DNA from 3 places in the Phaeacidiphilus oryzae TH49 genome. Region 1 is predicted to be linked to each of the others. Evidence: riboswitches for the same ligand, from Rfam matches in the RefSeq annotation. Region 1 holds a riboswitch; each other region holds the start of a gene.

Region 1 (10,267 bases):
ACGTCGATCTGCGCGCGGTGGCCGCCATGCCGCTCTACCTCACCGGGCGGCGGAGCAATCCGCCGCTGGTGGACCTGGTGGTGTCGGCCTGCCGGGACGCCGGGTTCGAGCCGGTGCCGGGCCCGGCGAGCAGCTCGCTGCAGAACACCCTGGCCGCGCTGGGCGCCGGGCTGCCCGGCTGGACCGTGGTCTACGCCTCGCACGCCGAGCAGCTGGCGCACTCCGGGCGGGTGGCCTTCCTGCCGGTGCGGGGAGAGGGGCTGGCGCTGCCGGCCGCGCTGGCGGTGCGGCAGGGGCGGCCGGCCCGGCCGGTCCGGGCGCTGCTGGACGCCTGCCGGCGGGTGGTGGCGGCCCAGCGGCGCGATCTCGATTCGTGATCGGTGGGTGCGCGGCCTGCTTCTGGTTCCGGGCGGCCGACCGGAGTGAACTTGTCCTTGTCAGCGGGGAAGCCGAAGTACCCGCCGGAACAAGGGAGTCGACCACCATGCCGATCGTCACCGTGCAGCAGGGCCCGCGCACCGTCGAGCTGAAGCGCGAGCTGGTCGAGCGGATCACCGACGCCTTCGTGGACACCTACAAGATCCCGGCCGACAGCGTCCAGGTCTGGATCCAGGAGACCCCCGCCGAGAGCTGGGCGATCGGCGGCCGCCTCACCGCCGACAAGTAGCCCCCGGCGCCTTCCTCCCCCAGCCCCTCTCGGCGATCAGGAACGGATACGCATATGAGCACGCCTGTCATAGACATGCCAATTTCCGAACGCACCCCCACCGCGGACCGGATGACCCCGCGTCAGCGGATGCTGCTGGTGCTGCTGCTCGGCTCGCAGTTCATGCTGGCGATCGACTTCTCGATCCTGAACATCGCGCTGCCCGAGATCGGCCGCGGCCTCGGCTTCTCGCTGGGGAACCTGCAGTGGATCTCGACCGCGATGATGCTGCCCTCGGCCGGGCTCACCCTCCTCTTCGGGCGGCTGGCCGACCTCGCCGGGCGGCGCCGGATGCTGCTGGCCGGGATGGCCCTGCTGGCCGCCGGCTCGCTGATCGGCGGGCTGGCCGGCAGCCCTGCCGTACTGCTGGCGGCCCGGGTGCTGCAGGGCCTCGCCGCCGCGATGGCCACCCCGGCGGCGCTCTCCCTCCTCACCTCCGCGCTGCCCGAAGGGCCCCTGCGGGACCGCGCGCTGGGCCTGAACGGCACCCTCCTCTCGGCCGGCTTCACCGTCGGCGCGGTCTTCGGCGGCGTCCTCACCTCGACGCTCAGCTGGCGGTGGGCCTTCCTGGTGAACGTCCCGGTCGCGGCCGCGATCCTGCTCCTCGCCCCGCGGATCGTCCCGGAGAGCCGGGGCCGCCGTACCGCGCTGGACGTCCCCGGCGCGTCCGCCGTCACCGCCGGGCTGCTCGCCCTGGTCTTCGGGGTGACGCTGGCCGGGCAGCAGGGCTGGGGCAGTCCCGCCGCGCTGGGCGCGCTCGGTGCCGCGGTGGTGCTGCTGGCCGCCTTCTGGCGGATCGAGTCCCGGGCCGCCGCGCCGCTCGCCCCGGTCCAGGTGCTCCGCCGGCCCAGCGTGAAGTGGGGCAACCTCGGCGGTCTGGTCACCTTCGCGATGGAGAGCTCGGTCGTCTTCCTCCTCACCCTCTACCTGCAGAAGGTCGGCGGGTTCGGCCCGATGGCCACCGGGCTGGCCTTCTGCGGCCTCGGCGGGACGGCGTTCACCGGCGGCCTGATCGCGCCCCGGCTGATCGGCCGGTTCGGCAACCGGGCGGTGCTCGGCGGCGGCCTGCTGGTGCAGGCGGCGGCCACCGGGCTGCTCTTCCTCCTCGGCGGCCACGGCGACGCCGCCGCGGTCACCCTGCTGGTGGCCCTCACCTCGGCCGGCGCCCTCGGCCATGTCTCGGCGATCGTCGGCTACCTGGTGACCGCGACCTCCGGGCTGCCGGCCGGCGAGCAGGGCCTGGCCACCGGACTGGCCTCGATGACCCAGCAGGTGGGCACCACCCTCGGCATCCCGGTGCTCTCCGCGGTGGCCGCGGCCAGGACCGCCGCCACCGGCTCGGTGCTGGCGGGCGTCCACACCGCGCTGCTGCTGGACGCCGGGGTGGTGCTGGTCGGCGGGCTGCTGGTGCTGCTCGGCCTGCGCGCCCGCCGCACCGGCCGCCGTCAGCCGGCGGCGGCCGGCCCGGTGATCGAGTAGACCTTGCGCAGGGTCTCGTGGACGGTCCAGCGGGTACGGTCCCCGGCACGCAGCACCGCTGCGTCGCCGGGGCCGACCGTCAGCACCGGGCCGCCCTCCACCTCGACGGTCGCCCGGCCGGAGAGGACCACGAAGAGCTCGTCCGCCTCGGTGTCGGTGACCACCCCCGGGGTGATCTGCCACACACCGCGCTCCTGCGAGCCGTCCGCGGAGGTCCACAGGACCGCGGAGGAGACCACCGGACGGCCGGAGACGATCTGCTCCGGATCCAGCTGATCCTCCGTCAACTCCACGTCGGCGACGTGGAGGGCGAAGCTGGGGCCGGTCGGTCCGCTCGGGCCGCTCGGTCCCGCCGGGGCGGTCGGGGAGCTGGGGGCGTCGGTGGCGTCCATGGGCGGGACGCTAGCCGCCCGGGCAGCGGGCCGGACAGTCGCACACTGGCTGGATCCGACGGGGCAGAATGACAGGTCGTATGGTCGGACCGGGGAAGGCGGCCACGAAGACCCGGAGGGGGTGGCGCGGGTGGAGCGGGAACTGAGCGACCGGGACCGCGCGATCCTCGCCCTGGAGGCGAGGAGCTGGCGCTCGCCGGGCGCCAAGGAGGCCGCCATCCGCGAGCGGCTCGGCCTCGCCCCCGTCCGCTACTACCAGCTGCTGAACGCCCTGCTGGACCGCGAGGAGGCGCTCGCCCACTCCCCGGTCCTGGTCAACCGCCTGCGCAGGCTCCGGGACACCCGCCGCGCGGGCCGCTGAGACCCCGCGACCACCGACCCTTCGGGCCACCGAGGGCCGCCGAGGGCCGCTGGCCCTCCGCCTCATCCCAGGGCGGCCGCCAGGCCCCCCAGCAGCTGCGCCAGTTCGGCGGGCGACGGGACCGCCGTGTCGGCCAGCGCCTCCAGTTCGGGGCGGGGCGGATCGCCCACCACGACCGTGCAGCCGCCGAGCCCGCGGGCGGCCCGGAAGGCCGGCAGGTCGCCCAGGTCGTCCCCGGCGTACAGCACTCCGCGCGCTCTGCGCTCGCGGGCCAGCCCACGCAGCGCGGCCCCCTTGTCCACACCCGGCGGGCGCAGCTCCAGGACGTAGTGGCCGGGCTCCACCTGCAGCCCGGTGCGCTCGGCGAGGGCCGCCAGCGGCGCCCGCAGGAGGTCCAGCGCCCCGTCCGGGTCGGCCGCACGGCGGGTGTGGACGGCCAGTGAGCGGTCCTTGTCCTCGATCCAGGTCCCCTCCGGCGCCGCTAGGTCCTTCAGCAGCCCCGGAAGTTCGGCGCGGACCGCCGCCACCCCGGGCGGCGGCGGGTCGGCGGTCACCCGGCCGGTGGACGCGTCCCAGCGCTCGGCGCCGTAGTGGCCGAGGACGATCAGCCCGTCCAGGCCCTCCGCGCCGGCGAAGCCGCCGTTGCGCACCGCCACCTCGGCCGGCCGCCCGGTGAGGATCGCCACCGTGCCCACCCGGGGCGCCAGCCGGCGCAGCGCCGGCAGCACCGCCGGATGTGCCCGGGCGGCCTCCGGATCGGCCACGATCGGCGAGAGCGTCCCGTCGAAGTCCAGTGCCACCAGGGCGCGTTCGGGCTCGGCCAGCAGTCCCCGCAGCCCGGGGGTGCCGAGCAGCTCGGTCAGCGCGCCGGCGGCGCAGGCGGTCCCGTCGGCGCCCTGTCCTGTCCCCGCGGTCAACGCAGCGCCTCCAGCTGGTCCAGGAACCACCGCTGCGGGGGCAGCGCGGTCGCCGCCGCGGCCAGCCGCTTGCAGCGTTCCGCGCGCTCGCCGGCCGGCATGTTCAGCGCCGCGTCCAGCGCGTCCGCGGTGGCGATCACGTCGTACGGGTTGACCATCACCGAGTCCTCGGCGAGTTCGGCGGCCGCCCCGGCCTCCCGGGAGAGCACCAGCGCGCAGCCCTCGTCGGAGACCACCGGCACCTCCTTGGCGACCAGGTTCATCCCGTCCCGGATCGGGTTCACCAGCGCCACGTCGGCCAGCCGGTAGGCGGCCAGCGAACGCGGGAAGTCGTCGTCGACGTGCAGCAGCAGCGGCTGCCAGTCGGCCGTCCCGAACTCGTCGTTGATCTCGGCGGCCAGCCGCTGGACGGCCGCCGTGTACTCCCGGTACTCCGGCAGGTCGTGCCGCGAGGGGTAGGCGAAGGCGATGTGCACCACCCGCCCCCGCCACTCCTCCCGGGTACGCAGCAGATGCCGGTAGGCGAGCAGCCCGCGGACGATGTTCTTGGACAGCTCGGTCCGGTCCACCCGGACGATCGTCCGGCGCGGCCGGCCGTCCGGCCCGGTGCCGACCGAGGTGCGCAGCCCGGCCAGCCGGGAGTCCACGTCGGGCTGGTGGGCCCGGTCGCGCAGGAACTCGGCGTCCGCGCCCAGCCCGTGCACCCCGATCCGCACCTCGCGGCCCTGGTGGCGGATCGTCAGGTCGCCGCCGTCCGGGCCGGGGTCGACGACCTCGGCGCCGAGCACCGCCTCGCAGCAGTCCGCGAAGGTGCGCGCCCAGCGCCGGGTGAGGAAGGCCGCCCGGTCCGCGCCCAGCACGCCCTCGAGCACCTGCGCGGCGACCCGGTCCGGCAGCAGCCGGTAGTAGTCCGGCGGCGCCCAGGGGGTGTGGGAGAAGTGGCCGATCCTCAGATCCGGCCGCAGTTCCCGCAGTTGATGGGGGGTCAGCGTCAGGTGGTAGTCCTGGATCAGCACGGTCGCCCCGGGCGCGGCCTCGGCGGCTAGCGCCTCGGCGAAGGCCCGGTTGTACGCCTGGTAGGAGTCCCACTCCTTGCGGAAGCGGTCGTCGAAGACCGGCTTGACCGGGGTGTCGTAGAGGAGGTGGTGGACGAACCAGAGGGTGGAGTTGGCGATGCCGTTGTACGCCCGGGTGAAGGTCCCGGCGTCGATGTCCAGCATCCGCACCGGCTGGTCGGTCCGGGCGGACTCCTCGGCGAGGTGGTCCAGCCTGCCCCCGGGGGCCCGCCGGGCGGCCTCCCGGTCGCCCTCTCCGAGGGCGGCGCAGACCCAGACGGTCCCGTCCGCCCCGCCGATCGCCGAGAGCCCGGAGACCAGGCCGCCGCCCCCGCGCTTGATCGACAACGACCCGTCGTCCGACAGCGAGTACGAGGCGGGTCCGCGGTTCGACGCGACGAGTACGGTCGCCTGGGGCCGCTCCTGCTCGGACGGCGCGGACTGATCACGACGTGCAGACATGGTTCCCCCTTAGCCGCGAGCCGGGCGCGTCAAACGTCCGTTGGTCTGTGCGGGTCCCCGCCGCGCCCGCCCCCGGTCAGGCCGCGCCCGCCCGCCCGGTCAGGCGGTGCGCGCCCACCTCGCCGCGTACTCGGGGACGTCCCGCATCGGCGGGCGTTCCTCCGCGGCCACGTCGGTGGTGTAGGGGGCGAAGCCCTCGGCGTCCCGCTGGAACTGGGTCAGCCGCGGCCGGGCGTCGAACTCCCCGCCGCCCAGCCGGCTCAGCGCGGTCGCGTAGATCGTCGCGGCCATCCGGCCGAGCGCCGCCCCGTCCTGGTGCCGGTGGTGCCGCACGCCCACGTCCACCTGGGCCAGCGCGTCCAGGCCCGCCGACTCCAGCGCGTCCACCAGCAGCCCGATCTCCACCCCGTAGCCGGTCGGGAAGGGCAGCCGCTCCAGCAGCGACCTGCGGGCCGCGTACTCCCCGCCGAGCGGCTGGACGAAGCCGGCCAGGCGCGGCCAGTGGAGGTTCAGCAGCGGCCGGGCGACCAGCTCGGTGACCCGCCCGCCGCCGCCCGGCACCACCCCCGCCGCGGTCTCCAGCGGCCGGTCGTACATCGCCTTGACGAAGTCCACGCCGGGCTCGGTGAGCAGCGGGCCGACGATCCCGGAGACGAAGGCGGAGTCGAACTCGCGCAGGTCGGAGTCGACGAAGCAGACGATCTCGCCCGAGGTCACCAGCAGCGAGCGCCACAGCACCTCGCCCTTGCCGGGTGCGGCCGGTATCCGGGGGAGTATCGCGTCCCGGTGCACCACCCGGGCGCCGGCCGCCGCCGCGACCGCCGCCGTGCGGTCGGTCGATCCGGAGTCGACCACCACCAGCTCGTCGACCAGCGGCACGGCCTCCATCAGCTCGCGCCGGATCGCGGCCACGATCGGGCCGACCGTCGCCTCCTCGTTCAGCGCGGGGAGCACCACGCTCACCGTGCCGGCCGAGCCGGCCCGGCGCTTGGCGGAGATCAGCTCGTGCAGCGGCCGGTCGGCTGCGGACCAGGACCGCTTGCGTAGCCACTCCGTCACCTCGATTAGCACTGCTCCACTCCCGCGTGTGATCGATCTCGCGTTCCGGACGTCTATGAACAGGATGCGGGACGTCCGTTACAGTCATGGACGAGGGAGGCATCCGGCCCGTGACCGGGACGGTCCTCCTGTGACAAACGCGTTGACCCGCCGCGGTACTTCCGCGGCAGGGGAGATTCAACGCCATAGAGCTCATCCAGAGGGGCAGAGGGAACGGCCCGTTGAAGCCCCGGCAACCCTCCAGCCGGTCCGCCCAGCCACGGCGCGGCCCCCGGCGGGGAAGGTGCCAAGTCCGTCCTGCGGCGAAAGCCGTCGCAGGGAAGATGAGGAGAGAGGGCCTCGCCGTTCATGGCTGCGCAGACTGCTGACGCCAACACTTCCACCGACACCCCCGACTTCGGTCCCGCCGTCGCGCTCTCCTGTCGCGAGTGCGGAGCCCGCTTCCCGCTCGGCCCCTCCTTCGCGTGCCTGGAGTGCTTCGGCCCGCTGGAGATCGCCTACGAGCTGCCGACCGGCGACCCCGAGGCGCTGCGCGCCCGGATCGAGGCCGGCCCCACCAACATCTGGCGGTACGCCCCGCTGCTGCCGGTCCCGGCGGACGTCGCCGGGCAGCCCAGCCTCAACCCCGGCTGGACCAAGCTGGTCAAGGCCGACAACCTGGCCCGCGAGCTGGGCATCACCGGCGGGCTGCACGTCAAGGACGACTCCGGGAACCCCACCCACTCCTTCAAGGACCGGGTGGTGGCGATCGCCGTGCAGGCCGCCCGCACCTTCGGCTTCACCACCCTCTCCTGCTCCTCCACCGGCAACCTGGCCGGCGCGGTGGGCGCCGCCGCGGCCCGCACCGGGCTGCGCTCCTGCGTCTTCATCCCGCACGACCTGGAGGCCGGCAAGGTCGTGATGGCCGCGGTCTACGGCGGCGAGCTGGTCGGCATCGAGGGCAACTACGACGATGTGAACCGCTTCTGCTCGGAGCTGATCGGCGACCCGGCCGGCGAGGGCTGGGGCTTCGTCAACGTCAACCTCCGCCCTTACTACGGCGAGGGCTCCAAGACCCTGGCCTACGAGATCTGCGAGCAGCTCGGCTGGCGGCTGCCGGACCAGATCGTCATCCCGATCGCCTCCGGCTCCCAGCTCACCAAGATCGACAAGGGGCTCAAGGAGCTCATCGAGGTCGGCCTGGTGGAGGACAAGCCGTACAAGATCTTCGGCGCCCAGGCCACCGGCTGCTCCCCGGTCTCGGTCGCCTTCAAGGCGGGCCACGACGTGGTCCGCCCGCAGAAGCCGGACACCATCGCCAAGTCGCTGGCCATCGGCAACCCGGCCGACGGCCCGTACGTCCTGGACATCGCCCGCCGCACCGGCGGCGCGGTGGAGGACGTGAACGACGACGAGGTGGTGGACGCCATCCGGCTGCTGGCCCGCACCGAGGGCATCTTCGCCGAGACCGCCGGTGGCGTCACCGTCGGCGTCCTGCGCAAGCTGCTGAAGAGCGGTCAGCTGGACCCCGCCGCCGAGACCGTGGTGCTCAACACCGGCGACGGCCTCAAGACCCTCGACGCGGTCGCGGACAAGGCCCGTCCGACCGCGATCATCCGCCCCACCCTTGACTCGTTCCGAGAGGCAGGCCTCGCATGAGCGTCACCGTCCGCATCCCGACCATCCTGCGCACCTACACCGGGGGCGCGGCCGAGGTGGCCGCCGAGGGCAAGACCCTCGCCGAGGTCCTCGACGCGCTGGAGGCCGACCACACCGGCATCCGCGCCCGGATCCTGGACGACCAGGGCAAGCTGCGCCGCTTCGTGAACGTCTACGTCAACGACGACGACGTGCGCTTCGCGGAGGGGCTGGACACCGCGGTCGCCGACGGCGGCAACGTCTCGATCATCCCCGCGGTCGCCGGCGGCTGCTGATTACGGCTTTTCCCAGCGAAGGACCCGGTCCGAGTGGGCCGGGTCTTTCGTTGTAGAGTCAACGAGGTCGCCGGAAGTCACCGGAATGCGTTTCAGCCCCACGGATCCCACGAGCTGAGACCGGTGAGAGTCCCTTCCCCGGCGCCCGCGGGTGCTGCTGACGGAACCCCGACAGATTTCGTCGCGAGGCGAGCTCAAAATCGCCCCGCTGATCCCTTTTGCCCGGCCTGATATGTGGCGGTTTGTCGTCTTCTGCTGTCGGCTGACCCTTTTTGCGCTCTCATAATTTCTCGCCGTTATGGCCTGTTGCACAGGGCATCGATGCGGATACATTCGGCGGCGGTTGGCGCGCTCGGCGCACTCCGGTCTCCGCTGCGGCGGCCCGGTTCGCGCGGTGCATCGCGGGAACCGTGCGTAGTTCGGAGCCCTTCCGGACGAGCCGGTTGATCGGCGAGCCAGCCCGGGTCCGTGCAGTGCGGATCCGTGAAAGGGCCAGCACTAGGGGAGTTCGGAATGGCTCAGGGCACCGTCAAGTGGTTCAACGCGGAGAAGGGGTACGGCTTCATCGCGGTCGACGGTGGGGCGGACGTGTTCGTCCACTACAGCGCGATCCAGATGGACGGCTACCGTTCGCTCGACGAGGGCCAGCGGGTCGAGTTCGAGATCTCGCAGGGTCAGAAGGGGCCGCAGGCGGACATGGTCCGCGTGCTCGCCTGAGGTTCGGTTCGTAAGTCGGCCGAAATCACCTCTTCAGTCGGCGAACGCTGATTAGCAGGACCCGCTGCTCAGCCGATCCCCGCGTCGCGGGGCCTGGTGCAGCTCTATGTGGTCTTTCCGAGGCCCGCCGTCTCCCACCCGGAGGCGGCGGGCCTCGGACATGCTCGGGGGCGCGCGGTCGTCCGGCGCTCGGGCGGCGCTCGGCCGGGGTGGACCGGCGCTCGGCCGGGGGGGGGGTCGCCGACGGGGTGCCCTGAGCCCCCGGGGCTCAACTTCTTCGTAGACGCTTGCACTCAGTGGGGGCGAGTGCTAATCATTGGCGTTAGCACTCACGCAGTGAGAGTGACAAAGGGCCGGGAAGGTGAGGCCGCGGTCGAGGCGGGCAAGGGACGCCTCGGTCCGTTCGGCCGTCCGTCGCGGGCGCCAGCGCGGTCCAGCAGCATCCGACAGTCCCGGAGGGACCACTTCACATGGCCAAGACCATCGCGTTTGACGAGGAAGCGCGGCGCGGCCTCGAGCGCGGGATGAACCAGCTCGCCGACGCTGTCAAGGTGACGCTGGGCCCCAAGGGCCGCAACGTCGTCCTTGAGAAGAAGTGGGGCGCCCCCACGATCACCAACGACGGTGTCTCCATCGCCAAGGAGATCGAGCTCGAGGACCCCTACGAGAAGATCGGCGCGGAGCTCGTCAAGGAGGTCGCCAAGAAGACCGACGACGTCGCGGGTGACGGCACCACCACCGCCACCGTCCTCGCCCAGGCTCTCGTCCGCGAGGGTCTGCGCAACGTCGCCGCCGGCGCCAACCCGATGGCCCTCAAGCGCGGCATCGAGAAGGCCGTCGAGGCCGTCTCCGCCGCCCTGCTGGAGCAGGCCAAGGACGTCGAGACCAAGGAGCAGATCGCCTCCACCGCCTCGATCTCCGCCGCCGACACCCAGATCGGCGAGCTCATCGCCGAGGCGATGGACAAGGTCGGCAAGGAAGGCGTCATCACCGTCGAGGAGTCGCAGACCTTCGGGCTCGAGCTCGAGCTCACCGAGGGCATGCGCTTCGACAAGGGCTACATCTCGGCCTACTTCGCCACCGACATGGAGCGGATGGAGGCCTCGCTCGAGGACCCCTACATCCTCATCGCCAACTCCAAGATCTCCGCGATCAAGGACCTGCTGCCGCTCCTCGAGAAGGTCATGCAGTCCGGCAAGCCGCTGC
Region 2 (10,267 bases), 2.4 Mb from region 1:
GCGGCCCAGACGTACGGAGAGCCGATCTTGGTCTCCGCGGCCGCCAGCGCCCGCGCGCCGACCGACCCGGAGGCGGTGGACCCCGACCCCGTGGTCGAGCCCGAGCCCGAACCCGAGGAGGACTGCGCGACCTTCCGCCGGGCCGCCTTCTCCGCCGCGGCCTGCTGGGCGGCGGCCTGCTGGGCCGCCTTGCGGGCCGCGGCCTCCTGCGCCGCCCGCTCGGCCGCGGCCTTGCGGGCCAGCTCCGCGCGCTGCTGCGCGGTCAGCTTCTGCAGCATCCGCTGGGCCTGGGCCAGCTTCTGCTGCGCGGTCTGCCGGGCGGCTGCCATCGCCTCGGTCTGCTGCTGCTGGGCCTCCAGGGCACTGCCGGCCTTGTCCCGGGCGGCCCGCAGGGTCTGCTCCTGGGACTGGAGCTGGCGGAGCATCCCGGCCTGGGCCCGGTCCACCTGCTGCACGGTGGAGGCGCGGCTGAGGTAGTCAGTGGGGTCCTTGGCGGTGAGCATGCCGACGGTCTGGTCGAGGCCGCCGTCCCGGTACTGCGCGGCGGCGATCGCGCCGATCCCCTCCACCTGCTTGTTCACCGCGTCCTGCTGGTCGGCCACGTCGTTCTGGGCGGCGTTCACCTGCTGCTGCATCTGCCGGCGCCTGGCCAGGGCGCCGTTGTACTGCTCATCGGCGGCGCCGGCCTGCTGGCGCAGGCTGTCCACCTGCTTCTGCACCTGGGCCAGCTGGGTGGCGGTGTCGGCCTCGGCGGTCCCGGACCCCGCTCCCGAGGACAGGGCCACCGCCGCGGCCGCCGCCGCGGTGACCACGCCGGCTCGCGCACGGCTCGGGGGTGCGGGGCGGCGGTGCTGGGCTCCACGCGGCTTACGCGGCATCTCCGGTATCTCCGGGGTCTCCGGCAACTGCGACAAGCTGCATCGCTTCCTTACTCCTGGCCGCCTGCCGAGGAGGTTGCCGCGGAAGACCGGAGGGCGCCACGGGCATGCGCGCCCGCGCGGACCAACCAGCCGCGGATCCTGGCTCCGGGGCGGCACCCCCCGCTTGCCGGGCCGGATTCGGCGGGAACCTCCCTGGTCGTCCCGTTTGGCCGACCAACTTCCGGAGGTTCGGCGGAGACACTAGTGGGAGCGGTGTACGACTGTCATGTCAGTCATACGAATCCGCCTCGTTCTTCACAGAAGCCCCGGCGCCAACAGGGGTGAGTTGGGGGCGCTTTGACGTCTTGTCGACTTCGAACGGCTTGCGGACCACCGCCGGCCCCCGCCCCTGACCGGCGGCGTCGACGGGCCGCCCGCTCCCGGCGGCGCGCCCCGGCCGGCTCAGCCCCTGGCGAGACGCTTCAGCAGCATGGTGGACGGCACCGGGCGTGCGCCTGCCCTCTGCACGCCGTCCGCGACCTCCCGGTCCGAGGAGACCACCGTCACCGCCCGGCCCGCCGGCTCGGCCCGGACCAGTCGGCGGATCAGCTCGTCCGCCGTCTCCCCCGACCGGCTGAAGAGCACCCGTACCCCCCGTGGCGGGGCCAGCAGCACCGGTACGTCCAGATCCTTGCCGTCGAAGACGCAGGTGACCTCGGCCCCGGACTGCGAGGCCAGATGGGACAGCCCGCCCAGCAGCCGCAGCCGCTGCTTCTCCAGCGGGATCTGCGGATAGCCGGTCTTGGTCACGTTGTAACCGTCGACCACCAGATGCGCCTGGGGCAGCGCCAGCAGCTGGTCGAGCAGCTCCGGGTCGTCGCCGGCCAGCGCCCGGCGGGCGACGTCGTGCGGGGAGGCGGAGGCCGGGGCGACCGCGTCCACGGTGTCCGCCGGACGCATCGTGGACGGCGGCAGGCCCAGCTCGCGCTGCAGCCCGGCGGCCGCCTGCTGCACGGTGTCCAGCAGCAGGCGCAACCGCATGTCCTCCACGCTGCGGCCCTCGCGGGCGGCCCGGCGGGCGGCCTCCACGGAGGCCTCGGCGTCGGCGAGGCGGTTGCGCAGCCGGCGCGCCTCGGCGTCGGCCGTGCTGCGCTCGGCGGCGGCCGCGGCCCGTACCGCCTCCAGATCGGCGACCGCCCGGCGGGCGGCGGCCTCGGCGCGGCGGGTGTCCGCCTCCAGCCGGCGCAGCCGGCGGTGGAGGGACTCGATCTCCTTGCGGGCCGCGTCCGTCTCGGCGCGGGCCCGGTCCTGGTCGGAGCGGTGGGCGGAGCGCAGCGCGGCGATCTCCGCGTGCAGCTTCTCCACCAGGCGGTTGGCCTCGACGGCGGCGCCCTCCGCCTCCGCGCGCTCCACCCGCTCGCCGGTCTCGTTGACCAGCCGCTCCCAGCCGGGGGTGCGCAGCAGATAGGCGGCGGCCGCGACGTCCAGCGGATCGGCGGCGGCCGGCGGGGCGCCCTCCTCCAGCGCGGCCACCAGCTCCGGCTGGGCGGCGCGGAGGAGATCGGCGATCCGGGAGCGGAAGGCGGGCTCCGCCTCCAGGGCGGCGGCCAGCGCGTTGGCGGCGTGCTTCATCCGACGGGAAGGGGTGAACTTCACGTACCGGCGGAGGCCGATCGGCAGCTCGGCGAAGGGCACGGCGGCCAGCCCGTCCGAGGCCAGCCCGACGACCCGCCGCCGCACCCCCTCGACCAGGGGGCCGACGCCCGGCTGCTCCTCCTGCCGCGCGACGGGGGGCGCGGCGGCGTCGGTCCGCGGCGCCGAAGTGGCAGCCGACGGTGCCGCGGCGTCAGCAGACGGTGCCGCCGCGTCAGTCGGCGGTGCTGCCGCGTCAGTCGGCGGGTCTTCGGGCAGAGGCGCGGGGGCGGGGCTCGGCCGGTCTCTGTCCACCACGTTCCCTGCTCCGATCCATCGTCCGCGTTCCCTTCCGTGCGGCCCGTCCAGACGATTGTCTCGCGAAACGGTGCCTGCCCGGGCGAGGCAGGGCCGGGCGGGGGGCCACCGGGCGGCCCCGGCCGGCCCGACGGCCCGTCAGCCCTGCGGCCCCGGCGCCTACTCGGCGACCGAGGCGGCCTCCGGGCCGGGGCGGTCGACGAGCTCCACCTGGTCCACCGCGTTGCACCAGCGGCAGCGCACGGACTCCACGGTCTCGCTCAGCACCTGGGTCTCCTCGACCTTCGGCTCCCCGGCGAGGTCGAGGTGGACGAAGTCCACGGCGTGGGTGGTACGGGTGACGTCGAAACGGGTCAGATTGCCGCACAGGGTGCAGCGCCAGCGGGTCGCATCGGTGGGCGCGGGGACGGGCATGGGTGACTCCTCGGTCGAACCAGGCAAACCGGCTGTTGTGACCTGCACCTTAGAGCCTGCTGCCGACATCCCACACTCCACCCCCGTAGACCGGTCGTGAGCACGCCCGTTCCCCCACACGCCGCACGCACGATGCCCGGCTCCCCCCGCCACGGAATGATCTCCCTATGGTGCAGCGTCTCCGGCTTCCCCGGCTCCCCCGCCCGGTGGAGGAATTCGTGCGCTGCGTACGCCGCAGCCCCTTCATCCCCGTGATGACGTACTGCCTGATCGCCGTCAATGTGGCGGTGTTCGTGATCGGGCCGGTCTCCGGGCTCAATCCGCTCTACTACGGGCACTCCTCGGCCTGCGTGCAGCAGGACTACTTCCGGGAGTGGGGGGTCATCCCCAGCGAGCTGCTGAACAACCAGCCCGCCGCGCTGGCCGGCACGGCCGCCTGCCCGAGCTCGCCGCACGCCGAGCCGAAGATCCCCGCGCTCTCCGTCCTCACCGCCATGTTCGTCCACGGCGGCTGGCTCCACCTGGCCGGGAACATGCTCTTCCTCTTCGTCTTCGGCGCGATGGCCGAGGAGCGGATGGGCCGGGCGCCGTTCCTCCTCTTCTATCTGGCGGTCGGCTACCTGGCCACGTACGGCTACGCGCTGGTGGAGATGGGGACGCCGAACGCGAGCCAGACGCTGGTCGGCGCGTCCGGCGCGATCGCCGGCGTCCTCGGCGCGTATCTGCGCCTCTATCCGAAGGCCAGGATCACCAGCCTGATCCCCCTCTTCTTCTTCATCCCGCTGCGCTTCCCGGCCTGGCTGGTGCTGGGGCTGTGGTTCGTCCTGCAGTGGGTCTCGTCCGGGAGCGGTTCCGGGGTCGCCTACCCGGCGCACCTGATCGGCTTCACGGTCGGATTCCTCTGGGCCTGGCTGAGATATGTCGGTCTGCCGCGGCGGCTACGCTGGCTCTGACCGAACCCCCGCTCAGGTGTTGCCCAGGAGCCCATGTGATCACCGCGATCGTCCTCATCAAGACCGATGTCGACCGGATCCCCGAGATCGCCGAGACGATCGCCGCACTGGACGGCGTCAGCGAGGTGTACTCGGTGGCCGGCGGCTACGACCTGATCGCGATGGTCCGTGTACGGGCGCACGAGGACCTCGCGGACGTCATCCCGGGCAAGGTCAACAAGATCCCGGGCGTCGCCCACACCGAGACGCACATCGCGTTCCGCACATACTCCGAGCACGACCTGGAGGCCGCGTTCGCGCTGGGCCTCGACGAGTAGCGGAGCGCCGGCGCCGCAGGCGCACCTCAGGGGCGCCTGCGGCGCTGCGTCCGGGGGCTCAGGCGGCGTGGATGCGGGTGTCGGGGACGCAGCGGCCGGCTTCCGTCCGGTAGGACCAGCGCGCGCCGTCGGAGACGAGCTCCTTGACGGCCGTGACGAAGCGGTCCACGTGCTCGGTCGGGGTGCCGGCGCCGAAGGAGACCCGGATGGCGTTCAGCGAGCGCTCGCCGTCCCTGCCCTCCGGCGCCCCGCACTCGGACGGCGCCTCCTCCTCCGCGCCGAGGAGATGCCGCACCAGCGGGTGGGCGCAGAACAGCCCGTCCCGCACGCCGATCCCGTACTCCGCCGACAGGGCGGCGGCGAAGTGCGAGGAGTTCCAGCCGGAGACGACGAAGGAGAGGACGCCGACCTGGGGGTGCCCGTCCCCGAAGAGCGAGAGCACCTTCACCTCCGGCACCTCCGCCAGCCCCGCCCGCAGCCGCGCCAGCAGCTCCTGCTCGCGCGCGGCCAGCGTGTCCAGCCCGGCCTCGGTCAGCGCCCGGCAGGCCGAGGCGATGGCGTAGGCGCCGATCACGTTCGGCGAGCCGGCCTCGTGCCGGGCCGCGCCCTGGTGCCACTCGACGACGACCGAGCCGTCCGCCTCCCTGGCCACGCTGCGCGAGGCGCCGCCGCCGGCCAGATAGGGCTCGGCCGCGTCCAGCCAGTCCTGACGGCCCGCCAGCACGCCCGCCCCGAAGGGCGCGTAGAGCTTGTGCCCGGAGAAGGCGACCCAGTCCACGTCCAGCTCGCGCACCGACACCCGGTGGTGCGGGGCGAGCTGGGCGGCGTCCAGGACGATCCGCGCGCCGTGCCGGTGGGCGACCTCGGCGAGCTCGGCGACCGGCCAGATCTCACCGGTGACGTTGGACGCCCCGGTCACGCACACCAGCCGCGGCCCCTCGGTGCCGCGCAGCGCCTCCTCCAGCGCGGCGACCGCCTGCCGGGGGGAGCGCGGGGCGCGCAGGTAGTCGACGGTCAGTCCGGCGCGCCGCCAGGGCAGCAGCGAGGCGTGGTGCTCGGTCTCGAAGGCGAAGACGGCCGTGCCGGCCGGCAGCACGGAGGCGAGGAGGTTGAGCGAGTCGGTGGTGGCGCGGGTGAAGACCACCTGGTCGCCCTCGCGGAGGTCGAGGAACTCGGCGACGGCGGCCCGGCTCTGCTCGAAGAGGTCGGTGGAGAGCTGCGAGAGGTACCCGGCCCCGCGGTGGACGCTGCCGTAGTAGGGGGCGTACGCGGCGACGTCGTCCCAGACGCGCTGCAGCGCGGGGGCGCTGGCGGCGTAGTCCAGCGCGGCGTAGACCACCTTCTCACCGGTGACCAGCGGGACCTCGACGTCGCGACCGAGGACGGGGAGCGGGGTACAGGCGGCGACAGAAGCGGAGGAAGACGACATAACGGGCACTCCAGGGCGTGAGGTACCGCGGCGGCGGCGGTAAGAGATGACATCGCGTCAGCACGCGCGGGGGTACGGCGGAACGCGCGGATACCGGGGGCGGCGACGCGGGGGGTACGGCGAAGTGGGAGGCGCCTCGGCCTCTAACGCATTCGCTTGATCATCAACAGCACTCCTCGGAGACCCAGGACCCCGAGAGCAGGGTCCGCGCTTGCCGATGCGGACGTGTTTCCGCTCGACCTGGTCATCACCCGGGGCACCCCGCCACGGACGGAGGGTTGCCGGACAGCCGGCCGGGGCCTTCTCGCTGTCACTCGTGACCTGCTGGGAAGTATGCCACAGGGCTCCCGCGCTGGGACGCGCGTCCCACTTTTCGAGATGCCGCCGGGGCTACGCCCCGCTATGAGCCCGAAGGGCGAATCGAGGGGCGCGGGGAACTGCGCGCCCGGGCAGCCACGGCGGCGCACCCGGCAACGGCCGCCCGGTTGCAACCCGGACTCCGTCGCCGGACGCGGCAGCCCGCAGCGCTGGGCGCGCAGTTCCCCGCGCCCCTCGAGTTGCTTCGCAACTCCCGGGGATCACCCCGCCGCGCGCGCCGTCGCCGCGCTCCAGCGCGCGAGGACCTCCCGCGCCGCGCCGGAGTCGATGGACTTCGCCGTACGCTCCATCGCCGCGGCCAACTGCTCCTCCAACGGCGTCGCCGCAGGCGCCAGCGCGACCAGCGCCGCCGCGCTGTTCAGCACGACCGCGTCCCGCACCGCCCCCCGCTCCCCCGCCAGCACCTTCCGCGCGACCTCCGCGTTGAACGCGGGATCCGCCCCCCGCAGCGCCTCGATGTCCACCAGCGGGATCCCCACGTCCCGCGGATCGAAGACGGTCTCCCGGACGTCCCCGTCCCGGACGATCCACACCCGGGAGGTCCCGGTCGTGGTCAGCTCGTCGAGGCCGTCGTCGCCCCGGAAGACCAGCGCGGACGAGCCCCGCTCGGCCAGCACCCCCGCCATGATCCCGGCCATCCGCCGGTCGAAGACGCCGATCGCGGAGGCCCGCACCCGGGCCGGGTTGGTCAGCGGGCCGAGGAAGTTGAAGACGGTCGGCACCCCGAGCCCGCCGCGGGCCGGCCCGGCGTTGCGCATCGAGGGGTGGAAGACCGGCGCCGGGCAGTAGGTGATCCCCGCCTCGACGGCGATCCCGGCCACCTTCTCGGCCGGAACCGCCAGGTTCACCCCGAGCTTCTCCAGCACGTCCGTCGCGCCGCTCCGGGAGGACGCCGCCCGGTTGCCGTGCTTGACCACCCGGGCGCCCGCCCCGGCGGCGACGATCGCGGACATGGTGGAGATGTTCACCGTCTTGGCCCGGTCGCCGCCGGTGCCCACGATGTCCACGGTCTCGCCGGGCACCTCGATCGTCGTGGCATGCCCGTACATCGACCGGACCAGGCCCGCGACCTCGGCGACCGTCTCCCCCTTGGCGCGCAGCGCCACCAGGAAGCCGGCCATCTGCACCGGAGTGGCGGCCCCGGTCATCATCTCGTCCATCGCCCAGGCGGTGGTCTCCTCGGAGACGTCCTCTCCGCGGATCAGCGAGGTCAGCAGGTCGGGCCAGTTGCGCACCTGCGCGGGCTCGATGCCGCTCTTCGCAGGTCGCAACTCAGCCATGGCTTCTCTCCAGCGGACGGGCCCCTATAGAAAGGGGACGGGGACTACACCCTCCACCCTATCCACCCGACGGCCCGCCCCGCCCCGGCCTCAGCCCGCCGCGGCGAATGATCGTGCGGAGCGCCCCAGCAGCTCGGCGGCCGTGGAGGCCAGCACCGACGGGTCCACCGGGGCCGGCACCGCAGCGTCCGCCCGGCTCCAGCCGGCCAGCCAGGCGTCCTGCGGCCGCCCGATCAGCAGCAGCACCGGCGGGCAGCCGTAGATCTCGTCCTTCAGCTGCCGGCAGACGCCCATTCCGCCGGCCGGCACCGCCTCGCCGTCCAACACCACCAGGTGCACCGGCACTTCGCCCTTGGCGTGGAGGTCCATGGAGCGGAGGACGGCCGGCACGGTGGCGCACTCGATATAGCGGAACTCGACTCCGCCCGCGCCCCCGGCCGCGGAGCGGCGCCCCAGGGCCAGCCGGACCTGCTCACGGGTGTTCCGGTCGTCGCTGTACACGAGGACGGTGGCCTGCGCGGGCATCCCCGCGCTCGCGCCGGACGCAGCTGCCATGCGGACAACCCCCTGGGGTCTGTGACTCGTGTGCCCCCGCTCGCCCAGTGTGACGGCGGTCGCACCCTGCACCTGCACTGCCGAGCGATGCTACGCCGATCTCCGACGCGGCGTCAGTCCTGGCGCGTACGGCGGCATCTCTTCATCATTTAGAGGGACGGCCGGTACGGTGAGCCCGGCGCTCCCCCGGCGCGTCGCGCCCGGCCCCCGGCCCCGAGCGCCCTCCAGGACGCCCTGACAGGCCCTCCGGAAACCTGAAGGGGCGTCAGCTTCCTGGCCCGCCCCGGGCCCTGAGCGGCCTCCGGGCCGACGACCGGCGGCGGAGCGGTGGCCGGAGGGTACGCCACACCCGGGACACACCCGGGAAGGACCCCCGGCGTGAAGGCGGAATAAGGGACCGACATAATGTCGGTCGTGGCGACAGCAACTGCAGTAGAAACCGGGCACGCACACGGGTCGGTCAACCGGCCGAACCTCGTCAGCGTCGGAACCATCGTCTGGCTGGCTTCCGAGCTGATGTTCTTCGCGGCCCTCTTCGCGATGTACTTCACGCTCCGATCGGTGACCGGCACGGCGTTTTGGCACGAGCACAATCAACATCTCGATGTGCCGTTCGCGTCGGTGAACACGACGATCCTGGTGCTCTCTTCACTCACCTGCCAGATGGGTGTCTTCGCCGCCGAGCGCGGCGACGTGAAGAAGCTGCGCGCCTGGTTCATCGTCACCTTCATGATGGGCGCGATCTTCATCGGCGGTCAGATCTACGAGTACACGGACCTGGTGAAGAAGGACGGCATCTCGCTGTCCTCGGACCCGTTCGGATCGGTCTTCTACCTGACCACCGGGTTCCACGGGCTGCACGTGACAGGTGGTCTGATCGCCTTCCTGCTCCTCCTCGCCCGGACCTACGCGGCGAAGCGCTTCACGCATGAGCAGGCCACGGCCGCGATCGTGGTCTCTTACTACTGGCACTTCGTCGATGTGGTCTGGATCGGACTCTTCGCGACGATCTACCTCATCAAGTAGGCAGCGGGCCGATTGGACCGTCCCCCGGCGACCGCGGGCGGTCCCGACCGACCGACCTGACGGTCACCCAGACACCAGACGCTCAGATCCTCAACCGGGGTTAATCCGTGAAAAAGCTCTCCGCACGACGGCGCCACCCACTGGCGGCGCTCGTCGTCCTACTCTTCGCGCTCGCGGCCACCGGGGGGCTGTATGCCGCTTTCGCGCCCGCCGGCTCGGCTCAGGCAGACACCTCCTCGCAGTCACTCGCGATCGAGCAGGGCAAGAAGCTCTTCGCGACCGGCTGCTCGAGCTGCCACGGCCTGAACGGACAGGGCAGCAGCGACGGGCCCAGCCTGGTCGGCGTCGGCTCCGCGGCGGTGGACTTCCAGGTCGGCACCGGCCGCATGCCGGCGCAGCAGCCCGGCCCGCAGGTGGAGAAGAAGAAGAACATCTACTCCCAGGCCGAGATCGACCAGATGGCGGCCTACGTGGCCTCCCTCGGCCCCGGTCCGTCCATCCCGTCCAAGTCGGACTACACGACGACGGACCCGCAGGCGGTCTCCCAGGGCGGAGAGCTGTTCCGCACCAACTGCGCGCAGTGCCACAACTTCGCCGGTGAGGGCGGTGCGCTGAGCGGAGGCAAGTTCGCGCCGTCCCTCAAGGGCGTCAGCCCCAAGCACATGTACGAGGCGATGCTGACCGGGCCGCAGAACATGCCGTCCTTCCCGGACAGCACGATGCCGCAGAAGCAGAAGCAGCAGATCATCGCTTTCGTCGAGCACACCACGTCCACCGACAACCCCAACTACGGCGGTCTGAGCCTGGGACGGCTCGGCCCCGTGACCGAGGGCCTGTTCGGCTGGATCTTCGCTCTGGGCGCGCTGATCGGCGTCGCCATCTGGATCGCCGCCCGGACCACCAAGGCCAAGAAGTCATGAGTAGCCAGGACAACATGTCTGAAGACAACCTGCCTGAGGCCGTAGAGCCACACGGCGACGGCGTCGCGGTGAGCGACGACCCGTTCGCCGACCCGGGTCTGCCCCCTCACGAGCCCCGCCGCACCGACATCGATGAGCGTGCGGCCCGTCGGGCCGAGCGCCAGGTGGCGTTCCTCTTCGTCATC
Region 3 (10,267 bases), 3.0 Mb from region 1:
CCGTGCACCTGCTGATGGCCGCTCACCACGGCACGCACCAGCGGGTGTTCGGGCGGCAGCTCGATCGCCGGGCGGTCGTCGACGACGGCGAGCCGGACGGTCACCCCGACCGCGGCGGCGGCCTCGGCCGCCGCGCGCCGGATGTGCTCGACCAGCTCCTCGTGGTCCGTCCCCGGGACCGTACGGACGTCGACGCCGACCATCGCCCGCGCCGGGATGACGTTGAGCTGCACCGGGTCTCCGCCCTGGAGGACGGTCGGGGTGACGGTGACGGTGCCGGCGTACGGATGGGTGCCGTAGCGCTTCTCGGCCCAGCACTGCGCGTCGGAGAGCGCCCCGACGACGCGGGCCGCGGCCAGGATCGGGCTGCGCGCCTCCTGCGGCATGCAGCCGTGCGCCATGGCTCCGTGGAGGTCGAGGCGGAGCCGGATGCCGCCGCGGGCGGAGGTGCACAGCTCGTAGCCCTCCGGCTCGCAGACCACCACCGCGTCCACCTGGCGGGCGAGTTCGGAGGCGGCGAAGTGCTTGGCGCCGAGCATCATCCCCTCCTCGTCGCAGAGGGCGCCGAGGACGACCCGGCCGGGGAAGGGGCCGGAACGCTGCAACTCCCGCACCGCGTAGACCATCGCGGCCAGGCCGGACTTCATGTCGGCCGAGCCGCGGCCCCAGAGCCGGCCGTCCCGGATCTCGCCGCCGAAGGGATCGACCGACCAGTCGGCCGGATCGCCCTCGGTGACCACGTCGGTGTGGCCCTCGAACATCAGGGTGGGCCCGGGGTCCCCGCCGCCCTCGACCACCGCGATCACGCTCTGCCGGCCGGGGGCGACCTCGACCGTCTCGTGCGGCCAGCCGAACTCCGCGAAGAGCTCAGCGATCAGCTCCGCGGCCGGGGTCTCCACGGCAGTGGCGCCCTCGGCGGCGACGGTGCGCAGCCGCACCAGGCGCTGGGTGAGCCGCACGGCGGCTTCGGCGCTGCTCTCACTCGTCACGGGCGTCTCCGAGGTCGCTCGTCTGCGGACGTGCCAGGCCACTGGCCTGACCAGTCGATCTTCCGCACTCTGCTCGCACGGCTGAGCAGCCGTCAAGGGGAGATCGGCCGCGTGTCACCCCACCCGCATGCCCCCGCAGGGCGAAAAAAGGGGGGCGCGGGGAACTGCGCGACCAACCCACCACAACCCCGCACCCGGCAACAGCCACCAAGCTGCAACCCCCCGCGCCGCACGAGCCCGCAGGGCGAGAAAAGGGGCGCGGGGAACTGCGCGGCCAACTCACCACCACCCCGCACCCGGCAACAGCCAGCTGCAACCCCCCGCGCCGTAGCCTGCCTGCCGCCGCCGCGAGAACCGCCGCGCTCAGCGTCATCTGCCGGTCAGGCTCAGCGTCGCCAGCGCCGCAGCGCCTCGCGTGCCGTCCTCGACCCAGCGGAGCCGCAGCGCGATGGACTCCGCGGCCAGCCGCCCGCGCAGGCGGTCGGTGAGCGGGCCGCTGTCCCCCAGCAACGACCCAGCCCCGACCAGCAGTTCGTTCGGCACGGGCCGCAACGCCCGGACCGTCTCGGCGAGGTGCTCGGCCGCCCGGTCGAGGATCACCTCCGCCACCGGGTCCCCCTCCTCCGCCGCCGCCACGACCACCCGCGCGAAGCGCGCCAGCGCGATCGGCGGCCGCGCCATCAGCAGCGGGACCAGCTGACCGCGGTAGTCGGACGGCCGCTCCGGCAGCTCCGCCCGGCCGTCGGCCGCCGCCTCCCGGTACACCGCCGCCTGCAGCGCCGTCGGCGCGCCCCGCCCGTCCGCGGCCCGCAGCGCCGCGCGGACCGCCTCCCGGCCGATCCAGAACGCGCCGCCCTCGTCGCCGAGCAGCCAGCCGTTGCCGTCCGCGTAGGCGACGCTCCGCCGGCGGGCGATGCGCACCCCGACCGCGCCGGTGCCGGCGATCAGCGCGATGCCGTCCGGCGGCGTGCCGGGCGCCGAGGCGAAGGCGGCCTCGGCGTCGCTGTACACCTCCACCAGCGGCCCACCGCCCCCGCCCGTCCCGTCCATGGCGCCGTCGGCCTCCCCTGCGGCCCCGGACCCGGACCCGGCCCCGCCCAGCCCGCCGTCCGCACCGCCGCCCAGCCCGAGTTGACGCGCCGCCAGGTCCAGCGCGGTGAGCGCCCGCACCCGCCCGATGTCCCCCCGCAGCGTCCGCGCCGCGCCCGCGAAGCCCGCGCCGACCGCGACCACCTGCGAGCGGTCCCCCGCCGGGACCGCCTCGCCGATCGCGGTGGCCAGGTGCTCGGCGAGCTCGGGGACGCTGACCGAGAGGGGGTTGCCCGGCCCGCCCTCGCCCCGGCCCAGCACCTCGCCGGCGAGGGCGTGCGGACCGCCCGCGGCCACCAGCACCGCCCGGGTCCGGGTACCGCCCCCGTCGACTCCGACGACCAGACCGACCTCTCGCACCATGGCAGTCGAGCCTACCCACCACCCCACCCGCCGCCAGGGTCCCGCCGCAGCCCCGCACCGTCCCCGCACCGTCCCCGCCCGGATGTTCCGAGGGTCACCCGCAGGGGTGGCTTGGCCGGGCGGCAGGCGTCGCGCCACCAGCGGACGGGCAGCCTGCCTGCGGAAATCGAGTCGAGAGGGGTTCGCAGCGGATGGCCGTTCCCACGTCGGTGCCCGATCCGTTTCCGGGGAGCGGGGCGATACCCGGGCCGGGCAGCGTCCCCGGAGTCCACCGGCTCCACCTCCATCTCCACCTCCACCTGCCGTCGATGCCGCATCCGCATCCCCCGAGGTTCCCGGTCTGGCCGCTCTGCGGATGGCCCGGCGGGTCTCCCGCGCGGGTACCGTCGCACGCGTCACCGGCCATGCCCATCTGCGGCCGGGTGCACCGATATCCCACCCGGCAGCCGACGGTGACGGTGCGTCACCCAGCGCCCCCCACCCCGGCGGCGTCCCCGCCACCCCCGCCCCCAGCCCCGCCACCGCCGAGCCCGACCCCCAGCCCGAGCCCGACGATCGCCCACACCGCCGTCGCCGCGCCCGTGGTCGCCGACTACCAGCCGGCCACCAACTCCTCGCCGGACGCCGTCTTCCTCTTCATCGCCATCACCATCCCGGCACTGGTGGCCGCGGTGGCCGGCGTCACCCACCACTTCACCGCAGGCGGTCCCGGGAGGCGCGGCTGATGACGGTACTCGGATTCGTCCTCTGCGCACTGGCCGGCGGCGCCGTCGCGGTCGCCGTGCTGGCCGGCTTCGGCCGCACCCACCGGTCCCGCCAGGGAACCTTCTCCGGTGGCGCGCTGAGCTTCCTCGGCTCGGCGTCGCTGTCGAGCTTCATCCTGGTGGCGGCCTTCCTGATCGCCGGATCGTGGTCCAATATCAACACCGCCCGCTCGCACACCTTCGACGAGGCGCGGGCGCTCAACACCGCCTACTCGGACGCCGATCCGGCCACCCGGGCGCTGCTCCACACCTACGTCACCGGCGTCATCGGCCCCGAGTGGCACTCGATGTCCGCGCACGGCGCCGCCGACCCCGCCACCTGGCAGTCGCTGGACACCGTCCGCGCCCGCGTCCTGGCCGAACCGCAGAGCCCCGCCCGGACGCAGGAGCTCACCGACCTGGCGGCGGTCTACACGGCCCGCCAGATCCGCCTCGCCGACACCGGCGTCAGCCTGCCCGCCCCGCTCTACCCCGCACTGGTGGCCACCGGCCTGCTGGTCCTCCTCTACGCCCCGATCGCCGGCCTCACCTTCCATCTGCGGGAGTCGCTGGCACTGGGCCTGGTCGGCGCGGTGGTGGGGTTCGGCATCTTCTTCGTCCTCAACATGCCCCACCCCTACGTCGGCCCCCTCCACGTCACTCCGGCGGCCTACCAGCAGAGCCTCACCCGCTTCGCCCAACTCTCCTCAGGCGTCTGAACGCCGACGCGGCTTGGGCCGCGCTACGCCGCCGCGGGTGAGCTCCGCGGTCACCTCCGGCAACCCCGGTCGCCCTGCCGGGAGCCGCTTCGCCCCTGCCTCGAACATCCACGGGCGACGGCGAGCCCAGGAGTCACGGCTACTCGCGGACGCGGGCGTTCCAGCGCCAGGTCTCCCGGCGGGGGTGGCCGGGGAGCGCGGTCCGGCCGACGGCCCAGAGGAGGGCGGGCCAGGGGCCGTGGTCGGCGGACAAGGCGGGCGGGATCTCGGGGAAGAGGCGGGACAGCGCGCGCTCGCACACCTCCGGCGGCGGGTTGAAGGCGTCGCGGACGCCGAGGCCGCCGGTCAGGTCCCAGCCGTGCGCCAGGCTCTCCACGGTGCCCATCGCCGCGAAGCCGTCCGGGTCGGTGAGCAGGGTGAAGTGCGGCATCCGCCGGCCCGGCCCGGCACTGCGGATCGCCCGGCTCAGCAGGTCGCCGCAGGCGGCCAGGAGGTGGAGGAGCATCAGCGGGCCGTGCTCGCGCTCCATCTTCAGCTCGCTGACCGGGAGGTAGCCGTGGCGGCCGGTCTCCGGCTCCGGCGGACGCGGGGTGAACTGGAGGGAGTAGACGAAGAGGGTGTCGGCGAGGTGTTCGACCGTCTCCCAGCAGGACCATGCGAGGCCGTCCGCGGGCGCCTCCCAGTCGACGCCCTCCACGGCGCGCGGACGCACGACTTCGAGCAGGTGGGCGAGGCTGTCGTCGAGGTCACCGGTCTCCATTTCCGGAGGCTAGAAGTCGCCGCCCGCCATGGTCAAGAGGTTTCCGCCCGCACCCCCGCGCGGCCGTACCACTTCCCGGCAAGGAGTCCGCAACCAGGCGTTCTTGAGACATTCCCCGCGGACCATCAGGGTGGAGGGGAGATCGATCGAGCAGCACGGACCAAGGGAGTGCGCCATGGCGGGTGTGGCCGACGTCGGCAGGCTGGGCGGGTGGAGCTTTGTGGACGACCGCGGGGCCGCGGTCGAACTCCCCCGACCGCCGAGGCGGCTGGTGGCGTATGTACGCGCCGGCGCGGCCCTCTGGGACGCCGGGGTGCGCTCGCAGTTGGTCGCCGTCTACGGCTCGGGGCACGACGGGCCCTCGGCGGACCCGGCGAAGGCGGGCGCGCTGCCGATCGGGGAGGCCCCGGGCGGGGAGGCGGGTTCCCGCGCCGGAAACGGAGCCGGTGGCGACACCCCGGTCCGCTACCTCGGCCCCGGTGCGGACGTGTCCGTCTCGGCGCTCCTCGAACTGCGTCCCGAGCTGGTGGTGGACGTCAGCTACGACGGCCGGGGGCTGTACGCGCTGCCCGAGCCGATCGCGGCCAAGCTCGCCTCGGCCGGCGTCCCCTCGGTGGCCCTGTCGGTGTCCGGCGACGCCCCGCTGGAGCGGCTGCTGAGCCGCTTCGCCGAGCTCGGCGCGGGGATCGCGGGCGCGGCGGACCAGGGCGCCGCTGCTGCCCAGCCCGCCGACCACATCGCCGCCCCACTCGCCGCCGCCGAGGCGGAGGTACGCGAGGCGGCCGCCGCGGCCGGCGAGCGGCCGGCCGTGGTCGCCGTCTCCGCCACCGGTCCGGACGGCGGCTACGCGGCCCGGCCGCACTCCTGGCCGGAGCTCCACCGGCTCTCCGAGCTCGGCGTCCTGCTGCCGGAGCCGCCGCCGGGCCCGGGCGCGAGCTGGGCGGAGACCACCTGGTCGGCCGCGGCGGAGTGGGCCGACCGGGCGGCGGTCATCCTCGCCGACACCCGGGTCAACGCCGCGCCCAGCCCGAGCGACTCCCCGGGCTGGACGGAGCTGACCTCGGCGGCCCGGGTGGTGCCGTGGAGCCCGGAGACGCCGTGCAGCGCCGCCGCCCATGCCGCGTTCTTCCGCTCGGTCGCGGCGGCACTGCGTGTGCCACAAGGAAGTTGACGAGTACTCAGTTCGCCCGCGCGGCGGCCCGGAAGGCCGGGTGGGCGGCGGTGACCCGGTCGACGTAGGACCAGAGGCGGTGGTGGCCGTCGATGGTCCTCCTGGCCGCCTCGGTGTCGGCGCCGTCGCCCCCGCGGCGGCTCAGCCTGGCGGTGCGCAGGCCGACCAGGGCCGACCACAAGTCGACGTCCGCGGCGGTGAGTTCGCTGCCGAGCGCGTACTCCTGACCGTGGGCGGCGAGGCGGCGGTCGAGTTCGTCCAGGGCGCCCAGCAGCGTCCGCAGCGCCTCCTCGCGGCGGCGCGTCCCCTGAGCGAGGGCGGCCCGGCGGGCCGACTGGGTGACGGACCCGTCGAGGAGGGTCCGCAGTTCGGCTATGTCGCCGGCCAGCGCGGCCGGGCGGAGCGGCAGGACGCGCCCGCCGCCCTGGGGCTTCGGAGCGGCGGCGGCGAAACGGTCCGCGAGGTCGTCCAGGATGTCCGGCACATGGTTGCTCACCACCCGCCCGCTCCAGCGGTCGCAGAGCGCGGGGACACTGAGGGGGCCGGCGTAGTGGTGCTGGGTGGACTCGTAGGCGCGGCGGAGCAGCGCCTGGTCCGCGGTGACGGTCTTCGACGCGGGGGTCAGCGGCGTGGTGGCGATGGCCTCGTGGAGGCCCAGCAGTTCGAGGGTGATCGAGACCCGGAGTGAGCCCGGACAGCCGAGGCGCAGGTAGAGCTGGTAGCGGTGGGGGTCGGGGGCGTCGCCGGCGCCGATCCGGTCGCGGAAGCGGGCGGTGGACGAGGCGGCGTCGAGCAGGGACTCGGGCATGGCTCTCTCCAGGGCAGGGCGCGTCCCGGCGGCGCTGTCGGCCGCCGAGGAGGCGCGAGGACGAGGTGGGGGCATGGGGCGGGGCGCGACTGCGGCTGCCGCTCAGGCCGAGGCGGCCGACGCCGAGGCGGTGGTGGTGACGGTGGCCGGAGCGGCGCTGTGCCCCGGACGGGGTGCGCCGCCGGAGCTCGGCGTCAGCCCGCTCTGCCGAACGCGCTGCAGACCCGCAGCAGATCGATGTGGAGGCGGCGGGTGAGGACCGAACGGACGAGTGGCCTGCGGGCTTCACGAGCCCTGCCGCTGCCCCTGCCGGCCATCTCCACCGATCCCGTCGTCGCGCTTGCCCCGCCGCTTCGGCGGAACCCGGTCGTCACCCGGGGCACCCCGTCGCGGTGGAAGGGTTGCCCGTCAGCGGGCCGGGGCCGATTACCCGCCGTGGCGGCGGGCGCTGACTGTCGTGACCGTCCGGACCAGTCTGAACACCCTCCGCCGGGCCGTCAAGCACGCGTTGAGCAGCAAGGCGGCCCCGGCTCGCGCCCGGGCACCCGCCGTTGACAGCCCTCGGCCGCCGTGCCTACCTTTCGATCGCGTCCGGCATCGGCGGCGCAGCGGCAGCGGCAGCGTGGAATGGCTCGCGGCGGCCCGGGGTTGCACGTCTCGACGGCGCCCGATTCGGCGGGCCGAACGGTGAGGGCGGTGAAGGCGATGGCAGTGGCGGTGCGGCGTTCAGCCCCGGCGACGATCGCCCCCGGTGCCCCCTCCGCCTCCGCTCCCGCCGGCACGTCGATCTCCTCCGTGTCGCCGCCTCGCTCTGTCGGCCCTGACCGGCCCCGCCACCACCGGCACGAGCTCCTGCCCGGCCGCAGGCCCTCCGGCCGGAGACCCAAGGCCTCGGCCCCGGCCCCCATCGCGTCATCAACCCCACCTCCAGGGAAGACTCATGACCACTCATCAGGTTTCCGCCACCGCCGCCCCCGCCACCGCCTTCGCCGCCGACTGGGAGGCCTGGCACCGCCGCCACGAGGAGGTCCGTGCCGACGCCCACGGCTTCCTCGCCGTCACCGGCCTCCACTGGCCGACGGCCGAGCCGCAGCCCATCCCCGGCGCCCCCGGCCTCTGGTCCACGGACGACGAGGGCGTCGTCGTGGAGCTCGGCGAAGGCGAGGAGCTCCTCGTCGACGGCGCCCCCGTCCGCGGCCGGCACGCCTTCGGGCCCGTCCCCGAGCGCGGCGGCGTCCAGGCGGTCTGGGGCGACGCGGTGATCGAGGTCGCCCGCCGCGGCGGCCAGGACATCGTCCGCCCCCGCCACCCGGACCACCCCCTGCGCGCCGACTACCGCGGCACCCCCGCCTACGCCCCCGACCCCCGCTGGGCGGTGACCGGCCGGTACACGCCGTTCGACGAGCCGCGCCCGACCACCGTCGGCGCGGCGGTCGAGGGCCTCCAGCACGTCTACCAGGCCCCGGGGCGGATCGAATTCACCCTGGAAGGACAGGAGTTGAGCCTGACCGCGTTCGACGGCCACGCCCCCGGCAGCCTGCTGGTGCTCTTCACCGACGCCACCTCGGGGGTGACCACCTACGCCGCCAACCGCTCGCTCTCCATCCCCGCGCCCGCCGCCGACGGCACGGTGGTGCTGGACTTCAACCGGGCGGTCAACCTCCCCTGCGCCTACACCGACTTCGCCACCTGCCCCCTGCCGCCCGCCGAGAACCGCCTCCCGCTGCCGATCGAGGCCGGCGAGCAGATCCCCTACGAGCGCCGCTGAGGCGCCCGGCGACGCCGCCGCCCCTCGGCGGTCGCAGCGCTCAGCAGCCGCAGCCGTCCCCACCGGTCGGGGCGACGAGCGGGTCCGCCGGCCGGGCGCGGACGCCGGCGGTCGCCGTCTCGACCGGGAAGCCCTCCCGGGTCCAGTACTCGATGCCCCCGATCATCTCCTTGACCCGGTACCCGAGTTGGGCCAGGGCGAGGGCCGCGCGGGTGGCTCCGTCGCAGCCGGGGCCCCAGCAGTAGGTGATCACCGGTACGGCGGGGTCGAGGAGTTCGGCGGCCCGCTCCGGGATCTCGGCGGTGGGAAGGTGGACGGCACCGGGGACGTGGCCCTGGTCCCAGGCCTCCTGGCCGCGCGAGTCCACCAGGACGAAGCCGGGGCGGCCGGAGGCCACTGAGGCCTGCACGTCGGCGACGTCGGCCTGGAAGGCGAGGCGCGAGGCGAAGAAGGCGGCGGCCTCGGCGGGCGCCGCGGGCGGGGTCCGCAGGGCGGGACTGGCAGCTGTGATCGTCATGCCGGAAACGCTACGGCCCCGCTCCCCGACGCGGAACGGAGATCACACGCCGAACCCCTTGATCCGGCGCCGATTCCCCGGCAGATTCCCGGCATGACCGCCGTTTCCCCGGACGCCACCGATCTCCGCATCCTCGACGCCCTGCAGAAGCACGGCCGGGCCGGCTACACCGAACTCGCCCGCACCGTCTCGATGTCCGCCAGCGCCGTCACCGAGCGGGTCCGCCGACTGGAGGAGAGCGGGATCATCGCCGGCTACTCCGCCGTCGTGGACCCGGAGCGGCTCGGCCTCACCGTGATGGCCTTCGCCCGGCTGCGCTATCCGCACGGCAACTACAAGCCCTTCCACGACCTCCTGGACACCACCCCGGAGGTCATCGAGGCCCACCACGTGACCGGCGAGGACTGCTTCATCCTCAAGATCGTCGCCCGCTCCATGCGCCATCTGGAGCAGGTCACCGGCCGGATCGCGAGCCTCGGCGCGATCACCACCAGCGTCGTCTACTCCAGCCCCCTCCCCCGACGGCCGATCACCGCGGACGAGCCGATGGAGGGATGAGGGGCCGGGCCGCCTCGGGCCGCCTCGGGTTGCTTCAGGCCGCTTCAGGCCGCTTCAGGCCGCTGATGCTACTTCTCCCCCGTCGCCGCCTCCTGGAGCACCGCCAGGAGGATCGGGACGTGGCTGCGGGGCTCGTCGTCCTCCTTGACCGCAGTGAGGAGGGTGAGGACCCCGGGGTCGTCGGCGGAGTCGAGCAGCGAGTCCAGGCGCTCATTCTGCTCGCGGGTGTCCAGCTCCTGGCGGTAGCGCTCGGCGAACTCGTCGTAGCGCTGCTCCCGGTCCTGGTGGTACCAGGCGCGCAGCTCGCTGCTGGGCGCGAGCTCCTTCGCCCAGTCGTCGAGCTCGGCCCGGTCCTTGGAGATCCCGCGCGGCCAGAGCCTGTCCACCAGCACGCGGCGGCCGTCGTCCTCCCCGGGCTCGTCGTAGATCCGCTTCACCTGCATCCTCAGCTTGACCGTCATGCCCCCCAGTCTCCGCCGGAGCCCGTGTCGGTCGCGACGCGGCACGACGTAGCATCGCAATCCGCTGATCATCGATCATCAGTCCCGTCCCCGGAGCAGCAAAGGACCGTGCAGCCATGAGCGTGTGGGAGATCGCCGAGATCGACGTCGTCGCCGGCGAGGAGAAGGCCTTCGAAGCGGCGTACGCCGAGGCGCAGCCGCTCTTCGAGGCGGCGAAGGGCTGCCTGGGCGTGCAGCTCCGGCGCAGCGTGGAGTTCCCCTCCCGCTACCGGCTGGTCGTGGGGTGGGAGTCCGTCGAGGCCCACACCGTCGACTTCCGGG

Evidence for each region. A riboswitch is a leader RNA that binds a small molecule or an ion and turns the genes downstream of it on or off. The one in region 1 is predicted to bind S-adenosylmethionine.
Region 2: it holds a riboswitch for S-adenosylmethionine, as region 1 does, so the genes downstream of both, BS73_RS28360 (aminotransferase class V-fold PLP-dependent enzyme) here and thrC (threonine synthase) in region 1, are expected to answer to the same signal.
Region 3: it holds a riboswitch for S-adenosylmethionine, as region 1 does, so the genes downstream of both, BS73_RS31100 (glutathione S-transferase C-terminal domain-containing protein) here and thrC (threonine synthase) in region 1, are expected to answer to the same signal.

What each region holds. Positions count from the first base shown of each region.
Region 1 covers NZ_JQMQ01000005.1:3,175,194-3,185,460, reverse strand. Annotated here, with positions in the region: gene BS73_RS17895 (LysR family transcriptional regulator) at 1-377, shown strand, start outside; gene dmpI (4-oxalocrotonate tautomerase DmpI) at 374-667, shown strand; gene BS73_RS17885 (MFS transporter) at 743-2,185, shown strand; gene BS73_RS17880 (cupin domain-containing protein) at 2,152-2,577, opposite strand; gene BS73_RS39640 (DUF3263 domain-containing protein) at 2,708-2,938, shown strand; gene otsB (trehalose-phosphatase) at 3,001-3,801, opposite strand; gene BS73_RS17865 (alpha,alpha-trehalose-phosphate synthase (UDP-forming)) at 3,852-5,372, opposite strand; gene BS73_RS17860 (glucosyl-3-phosphoglycerate synthase) at 5,472-6,443, opposite strand; SAM riboswitch class I at 6,621-6,761, shown strand; gene thrC (threonine synthase) at 6,780-8,069, shown strand; gene BS73_RS17850 (ubiquitin-like small modifier protein 1) at 8,066-8,344, shown strand; gene BS73_RS17845 (cold-shock protein) at 8,858-9,061, shown strand; gene groL (chaperonin GroEL) at 9,532-10,267, shown strand, end outside.
Region 2 covers NZ_JQMQ01000005.1:5,526,745-5,537,011, reverse strand. Annotated here, with positions in the region: gene BS73_RS40765 (C40 family peptidase) at 1-914, opposite strand, end outside; gene BS73_RS28380 (NYN domain-containing protein) at 1,323-2,612, opposite strand; gene BS73_RS28375 (hypothetical protein) at 2,970-3,224, opposite strand; gene BS73_RS28370 (rhomboid family intramembrane serine protease) at 3,392-4,177, shown strand; gene BS73_RS28365 (Lrp/AsnC family transcriptional regulator) at 4,213-4,494, shown strand; gene BS73_RS28360 (aminotransferase class V-fold PLP-dependent enzyme) at 4,553-5,923, opposite strand; SAM riboswitch class IV at 6,126-6,245, opposite strand; gene trpD (anthranilate phosphoribosyltransferase) at 6,502-7,581, opposite strand; gene BS73_RS28350 (response regulator transcription factor) at 7,672-8,106, opposite strand; gene ctaE (aa3-type cytochrome oxidase subunit III) at 8,542-9,162, shown strand; gene qcrC (cytochrome bc1 complex diheme cytochrome c subunit) at 9,270-10,082, shown strand; gene qcrA (cytochrome bc1 complex Rieske iron-sulfur subunit) at 10,079-10,267, shown strand, end outside.
Region 3 covers NZ_JQMQ01000005.1:6,155,040-6,165,306, reverse strand. Annotated here, with positions in the region: gene BS73_RS31125 (M20 family metallopeptidase) at 1-989, opposite strand, end outside; gene BS73_RS31120 (N-acetylglucosamine kinase) at 1,359-2,441, opposite strand; gene BS73_RS37915 (hypothetical protein) at 2,894-3,166, shown strand; gene BS73_RS37910 (bestrophin-like domain) at 3,166-3,903, shown strand; gene BS73_RS31110 (DinB family protein) at 4,043-4,663, opposite strand; gene BS73_RS31105 (hypothetical protein) at 4,839-5,834, shown strand; gene BS73_RS31100 (glutathione S-transferase C-terminal domain-containing protein) at 5,842-6,642, opposite strand; SAM riboswitch class IV at 6,974-7,105, opposite strand; gene BS73_RS31095 (DUF1684 domain-containing protein) at 7,583-8,410, shown strand; gene BS73_RS31090 (rhodanese-like domain-containing protein) at 8,451-8,927, opposite strand; gene BS73_RS31085 (Lrp/AsnC family transcriptional regulator) at 9,021-9,485, shown strand; gene BS73_RS31080 (DUF488 domain-containing protein) at 9,554-9,946, opposite strand; gene BS73_RS31075 (antibiotic biosynthesis monooxygenase family protein) at 10,063-10,267, shown strand, end outside.